One region of the Acidovorax sp. DW039 genome, then DNA from elsewhere that is predicted to be linked to it. Evidence: riboswitches for the same ligand, from Rfam matches in the RefSeq annotation. Region 1 holds a riboswitch; each other region holds the start of a gene.
What was found. Region 1 has a riboswitch for cobalamin ahead of AACH87_RS13485 (TonB-dependent receptor). Riboswitches for the same ligand answer to the same signal wherever they lie in the genome.
Positions count from the first base shown of each region.

Region 2: linked by a shared signal. The riboswitch ahead of AACH87_RS16355 (TonB-dependent receptor) and the one ahead of AACH87_RS13485 (TonB-dependent receptor) in region 1 are both predicted to bind cobalamin.
Region 3: linked by a shared signal. The riboswitch ahead of cobM (precorrin-4 C(11)-methyltransferase) and the one ahead of AACH87_RS13485 (TonB-dependent receptor) in region 1 are both predicted to bind cobalamin.

Region 1 is NZ_AP029019.1:3,026,213-3,028,471, forward strand. Features, by position in the region: gene AACH87_RS13485 (TonB-dependent receptor) at 1-805, opposite strand, end outside; cobalamin riboswitch at 890-1,130, opposite strand; gene AACH87_RS13490 (DUF904 domain-containing protein) at 1,465-1,701, shown strand; gene AACH87_RS13495 (cell division protein ZapA) at 1,698-2,054, shown strand.
Region 2 is NZ_AP029019.1:3,657,314-3,659,572, reverse strand. Features, by position in the region: gene AACH87_RS16355 (TonB-dependent receptor) at 1-1,127, opposite strand, end outside; cobalamin riboswitch at 1,366-1,670, opposite strand; gene AACH87_RS16350 (LysR substrate-binding domain-containing protein) at 1,769-2,259, opposite strand, start outside.
Region 3 is NZ_AP029019.1:116,491-118,749, forward strand. Features, by position in the region: gene AACH87_RS00515 (alpha/beta hydrolase) at 1-655, shown strand, start outside; cobalamin riboswitch at 672-909, shown strand; gene cobM (precorrin-4 C(11)-methyltransferase) at 1,065-1,871, shown strand; gene AACH87_RS00525 (CbiX/SirB N-terminal domain-containing protein) at 1,871-2,259, shown strand, end outside.

The DNA of each region.
Region 1 (2,259 bases):
CCACCATAAGCGAGCCTTCAAGCCTGTGGGCCGAGTTCAATTGCAGACCGAGGCGTGCATTGCCGGCCGTGTTGCGGTAACCGTCCTTGTCGGGGTTCTGGCCTGCAACGGGTCGGGCATTGAAGCCATCGCTTTCGTCGCGCATGAGCCCCAGCGAGTAGTCCACCGTGCCGCTGGCGCCACTCACACCGGCTTCCAGCTTGGTGGTGGCACGGTTACCCACACCCACGGAAACGAAAGGCGCGACGCCCTTTTCGCCACGCTTGGTAAAAATCTGGATCACCCCACCCATGGCGTCAGACCCGTAAACCGCGCCAGCAGGCCCCCGCAGCACTTCGATGCGGTCAATCAACCCGAGTGGAATCGTCTCCCAGGCGGCGCCGCCGGTGGATTGCGAATCCATGCGCACGCCATCGATGTAGACAGCAGTAAAGCGGGTTTCAGCGCCACGCAGGAACAGGCTGGTGGTCGTGCCTGGGCCACCATTGCGGGACATCTCTACCCCAGGCAGACGGGCCAGCAAATCGCCAAGACCAGTGGCACCGCTGCGCTCGATGCTGTCACGGTCCACGATGGAGACATCCGCCACCAGGTCAGACAATGGCTGCTCGGTGCGTGTAGCAGCCACCACCATTTCAGACATCGATGGCGAACGCAGGTTTTGAGCCAGTTGGACTGTTTCGGAAACGTTCTGGGCGTGGACAGTCAGGGACGCTGCGCACAGCCCCGCAGATGCCAGGGCGAACCACAAGGGACGCAGGGACGGAAGCACCTGGGTGCGAACGCAAGGTGTAGAGAACTTCATCATGGGAAACACAAACGACAAACAACCCGTGCCGGCCTCCCCGCCAGCATGTGGGTGATACGGCTGCGCTGTGATGCATTGCATCGACGCAGCCACCGTGTTGGCCGGTATCCGGGCTGGCGGAAACACCCTCCACCGCCTTCCCAGACGCTTGTTCAAGGCACCCAGTGGCGTGATGTGTGAAGAGAGGATCAATCGATCCGTCCGCTGACCGTTGCGGGGGCAGCGCAGGCCGGGCATCCCATGGTGCGGGCAAACCTTCCTGCTTCCCGTTGAACTGCAGCCTGTGAACCAGTCTGCGAGCACCAACTCGCCGATTCTAGAACCTGTTCAAGATCTTTTTGGGGTCGCACAAGTGTCTTGCCGGGCGCCCGGCTAGGGGATGGGCTGCTAGGCGCAGCGCGCCGCCAATAGCCCGTGCTATTGGCAAGCGGTGCAACAACGCAGACCGCCCGGCAAGCCACTTGCCCGAAGGGTTGGAGTGAAATTGGGCGATTGGACGCCCCGGCTGCTTGCATGGGCACGAGCCCATGCGGCGCATCCGTTGCATCCACTCATCCCGATTGCACTCCAATGCGATCCCCAAAAAGATTTTGAACAGGTTCTTAGGGCCTCGATGGGTACGGCTGGAAACGGACGACTCTACAATCGAGGGTTGTATGGCAGAACCCTCCACCACCGATCAGATCGCAGAGCGTGTTGAGCGCCTGCTGTTGCGACACGCTGAATTGCAGCGCACCAATGCGTTGCTGTCCGATCAGGTGCGCACCCTCACCCAGGAACGGGACTCGCTCAAGTCGCGCCTGAATGCCGCGCGTGCGCGCGTGGATGCGCTGCTGGAGCGCCTGCCCTCGTCCACAGCGCCAGCCCCCCTCACACCCAAGGACCCTGAATGAAGCAGATCGAGGTGCAGATCCTCCAGCAAAGCTACCTGCTGGCCTGTCCGGAGGGACAAGAGTCTCGCCTTCTCGACGCCGTGGAAAGGGTGGACACGGCCATGACCCGCATCCGCGACGCAGGCAAGGTGCGGGCCCGTGAACGCATCGCCGTGCTGGCGGCCTTGAATCTGGCCTTCGAAATTGCGGACCGGGACGCTGCGGCCCTGGCGGCAGCGCCTTCGCCTGCGGCAGCAGCGCAGTTCAACCCCGGTGCCGTGACGTCCACGCCAAGTGCAGAGGAACAGGCGCGGCTCGACTCCTTGTTGGCGCGCCTGGACCAAGCGCTGGAGCAAGACGGCCAGTTGCTCTGAACCGGCTCCCGCAAAGGCGGGTGCTGGCGCAAGACACGGCGTTCACAAAGCCTGCACGGTCAACGCAGATTTTGCCGCCACCCGCCCTGTGAAAGACCTACAATGGCAACGTCTGCGGCGTTGCCGGGCTTTATATTTCCTTGAACCAATGCTCACTGAGCACGGGCTTGGTACATCGCCTGATGAGCGTGATCGTCTCGCGTCA
Region 2 (2,259 bases), 630 kb from region 1:
GCACTGACGTTGTTACCGGTCTGCTCCAGGTGGTGCAGGATTTCCAGGTAGTCAGACCGTGTGACCGTGCCCGCCGCGGGGTTGAAGCTGTAGGCCTCAATGTTGCGCCAGTGCCGGTCGGTTTTGAAGTAATAGGTTTCGTTGCGCAGCGTCAGTGCGTCGCTCGCCTGCCACTGCACCTTGGCGCGCAGGCGGGTGTCCTCGTAGCGGATGATGCTGTCACTGGCATTGTAGTTCTCTCCAGCCAGCTCTGCAGCTACCCGGCCATTGACCCCGGGGGTGCCCCAGTACCGGGCGGGCTCCTGGGTGGCGCGGTCGGCCACCAGGTCTATCTGCAGATCTGCCCGGGGCTGCAGCCGCAGCGTGCCCATGAATTTGCCCGACTGGCTGAAGCTCAATGCCCGGTCGCCATCGGCCTGGCTGCCGTAGGCATCGATGCGGTAGCTGGCTGATTCGCCCAGTGGCCCGGTGGCACCCACGCCTGCACGGGCGGCCTCTTTCGTGCCGCCTGCCAGCAGCACTTCAGTGGTGCGCTCGCGGCTGGGGGCCTTGCGCACGGCGTTGAGGGTCGCGCCCACGGTGCCGCTGCCGTACATGAGCGAGGCCGGGCCGCGCAGCACTTCCATGCGCTCATAGCCCCAGGTGTCAGACGGGTAGGAGATGGTGCCTGCAGCCACCCCGGCGGCAACGCCGTCCTCGGCCACACCCACGGAGTTGGCCCCAAAAAAGCCCCGGCTGCTGAAGGCCAGCCCGCCATTGCCCGGCGAGCCTGCCGCCGTCAGGCCCACGGTGCGGGTGATGGCTTCGGTCACCGCCGTGTCGCCCCGCTCCTGCAGTTGCAGGTCTGACACGCCATCCATACTCATCGGGGCTTCGCGCACGGCAAGGCCCGTGCGTGTACCCGTGGTGCTCGCCTGCTGTAGCCGCAGGCCTGCGCGTTCGGCAGGCTCGGTGACATCTACGCTGGGTAGCGTGGTCTGAGCTGCTGCAGCGCAGCACGCCAGGGTGGCCGCTGCGATGGCGCTGTGCGCCAAGGGCATCAATGGCTTGAAAGGCTTGAAGAGTGCGTGGTGGCTGGTGCGCGAAGCAGCAGCCGATGAAGAGAGAACAGTATGTTGGCGTTGCATGACAAAAACAGGTTAGGCCACCTGAAGCGACAGCAACGCGCACGCCGCCACCCGCCGGGCAGGGCTTGCTGCATCACTGCCTGCACCCCGCAGGCGGCTGGTATGCGCACCCTCCGAAGGAGATGCGCGACGAAGAGCGGCTCACACAAGCCAGCGAAGCGGCCCTGGCTAGGCGTTCCGTCGCAGGCAGTACAAGCAGTACGGCAAGACGGGACAACGACGCCAGGGGGGTTGTGTGAGTCGCTCCAAAGCAGCAGGCCGGTATCCGGGCTTACAAAGGGCCAGATCGCAGAAGCGTTCTGACCAGACCCCCTCCTTCCCAAGCGCGCCGCGCATCTGCCGGGGGCAGACCACGTAGGCGCTCAGTGGATGCACGCAGACCGCGAGGCCTGTGTGCGATGGGGGCTGTCTTTGCTTACCGTTGCGGGGGCAGCCAAGGAGTGTGCGGTCCAGACCTCCATGAAGCCATGGGGCTTTGCGCAGTCACCTTGTTCCCGTTTACTCTGCATGAGACATGCAGACACCTGTTGCACGGTGTGCTTCGAGAGGCTTGCCGCATCCATCTGATGCGATGCAGCGCGTCCCAGCGAAGGCGGGCGCAGTATACGCGCAGCCCTTTTGCTTGCTGCACTGGGCGCGTGCTACTCCAGCACGTCGATGGAGCGGAACACGCGTTGTAACTGCGGGTCGGTGGTTTCGCGGCACGCATGCACCTGCCGTAGCAGGTGTGCCACAAAACGCTGGGCCACAAAGGGCAGTGGGCCGTGGCCGCGTTGCAGCACTCCTGCCACGTGGGGCTCAAAGGGTTCACTCAAGCGCAGAGGCGTAATGCGGCCCGCCGGGCCTTCGGTCTCAATCAGGGGCCAGGGACAGAACGACACCATGTCACTGTGCGCCACCAGGTGCAGCAGCAAAGAGGCAGAGTGCACGAGGTGAATGCGCCGCGTGGGCACCGCGATGCCGTGCCGCAAAAAGAGCTTTTCAAAAATGCCGCTCTCTTCGCTGGGCGTGTAGTTCAGCAGCCAGTCACAGTCATGCAGCTCGTGCAGCGACCTGGCCTGCACCAGCGGGTGCCCGGTGCGTGCCACCACGGCAGCTTCGTAGCGAAAGAGCGGCGTGGCGTGCAGGTCTT
Region 3 (2,259 bases), 1.9 Mb from region 1:
CGATGCAACACCATCCCACCAATGTTCCCGGTCCTTTGTCGCCTCTGACAGCCTGGCATGGTGGAGTGCACACGCCCGTGTGGCGCTGCGCCAGCTCATCCAGGCGCACGCTGCAGAAGCGCCCTCTGTGCCCTGGTTGCTGGTGGGCATCTCAGAGGGTGCAGAGCTGCTTCCCTCCCTGGCTGAGGCAGTCGCCCCAGCACCCGCCGGGGTGGTCATGATTGCCAGCAGTGGGCTGGACCCGCGCGACGCTGGTCAGATGCAGGCCGAGCGCATGGGCCATCTGGCGGACTGGGAAGCACTCGCCCGCGCCCAGGCAGGCCCGCGGCCGGACTCGCAGGTGCTACAGGGGCGCAGCCTGCGCTACTGGCGGGATCTCTGGCAGTGGCCCGTGCAGCAGCCGTTGCTGCAGGGCCCGTGGCCCTTGCTGCAAGCATGGGGTGATGCCGATGAGCTGGTGCCTCCCACCGCCTACGAACAATTCGCGCAGCAGGCTTCACACCGCCATGCACCCTATTGCGCGCTGCGGGTGCCAGGAGCCGACCATGGCCTGCAGACAGCGGGCGTGGATGGCGTGCAGCGGCTTTGGTCTGCACTGGAAAGCTGGGGGCGAACACCCCAGAGCGGTCTTTGTGCCCATTTGACTTTGCGTTGACCCTTTCCCTGCAGGCCCTATACTCGCCCCCGTTGGTGCTCGTGCCGTTATTGCAACGGCACAGTTAAACGGGAATCAGGAGAGCGCGGCGCACCACGAGTCGCCCTTAACCTGAGCTGCCCCCGCAACGGTAAGCGAGAGAAGGCTGCATGCCTTCAGCCTGCGTCACATGTCCACTGGGTTCCGAGAGCCTGGGAAGGATTCGCAGGAACATCTCGCCAGCCCGGAGACCGGCCGACAAGCGGGTGAGCCACGTGCCCACCCATTTCACAGAACCTGCGGGGAGGCAGGGGTCTGGGTCAGTCCGGGTCGTTTTCATGTTGAATTTCTTTGTGCTGGCGATGGAGCCAGCGGCGCAGCATTTGGCGGGTCATGGCGTATCCATGGGCAGCTGGGGCTGGCGCCAGCCATGACGGTCGGTACCGTCTGGTTTGTGGGCGCGGGCCCGGGCGATCCGGAGCTCATCACCGTCAAGGGCCGTTCCCTGATTGAGCGCGCAGGAGCCATCCTGTTTGCAGGTTCGCTGGTCAACGAGGCCGTGACCCGCTGGGCCCCACCTGGCTGCACCATTGCTGACAGCAAGGACATGACGCTGGAGCAGATGGCCGCATGGCTTATCGCCCAGGCACAGCAGCACGCCGTGGTCATCCGCCTTCAGACGGGCGACCCTGCCTTGTATGGCGCGCTGATTGAAGTGGTGCAGCCGCTCGATGCCGCGGGGGTGCCTGTGCGGGTGGTGCCTGGCGTGTCCTCGGCCATGGCATCTGCGGCAGCCGCGGTGGAGAGTTTCACGCTGCCCGAAGTCACGCAGAGCGTGATCTTCACCCGCGTGGAAGGCCGCACGCCCATGCCCGAAGGTGAGTCGCTGGCCGAACTGGCGCGCCACCACTGCACGCTGTGCATCTTTCTGTCCATCACCCTGCTGCACAAGGTGCAGGAGCAATTGCGCACCGCGGGCTGGGCTGATGACGCCCCCATGCTCGTGGTGCACAAGGCCAGCTGGCCGGGTGAGGAACTCATCATCCGCGGCACGCTGGCCGACATCCGCCAGCGCTGCCGCGACGCCAAGGTGGTCAGCCAGGCCATGGTGATTGCCAGCCCCAACCTGGGTGCGCGCCACTGGCCCACGCTCGCCAAGTCCAAGCTGTACGACGCCAGCTTCACCCACCGCTTTCGCAAGGCCAGTGTGCCTGCCACGCCCACGGAGACTTCCTGATGCAAACCCCAGCCACGCCCCTCGGTACACACCACGGCGCACGCCACGAAGACACCATCCTGCTCATCGGCCACGGCTCGCGCGAGCCCGAGGGCAATGACGAAATCCACCGCTTTGTGGCCCAGTGGCGCACACGCCAGCCCAGCTGGAATATCGAGGTGTGCTTCATCGAGTTTGCGCCCCCCAGCCTGCACGACGGCTTGCTGCACGCCGCACGCAACGCCCGCCGCGTGCTGGTGCTGCCGCTCATCCTGAACGCGGCAGGCCACGTGAAGATGGAGATTCCCGAGGCCATTGAGCATGCCCGTGAACACTGCCCCGGCACCGAATTTCTGTATGGCCCGCACCTCACCGCATGCGACCCCATCCTGGATGTGCTGCGCCGCAA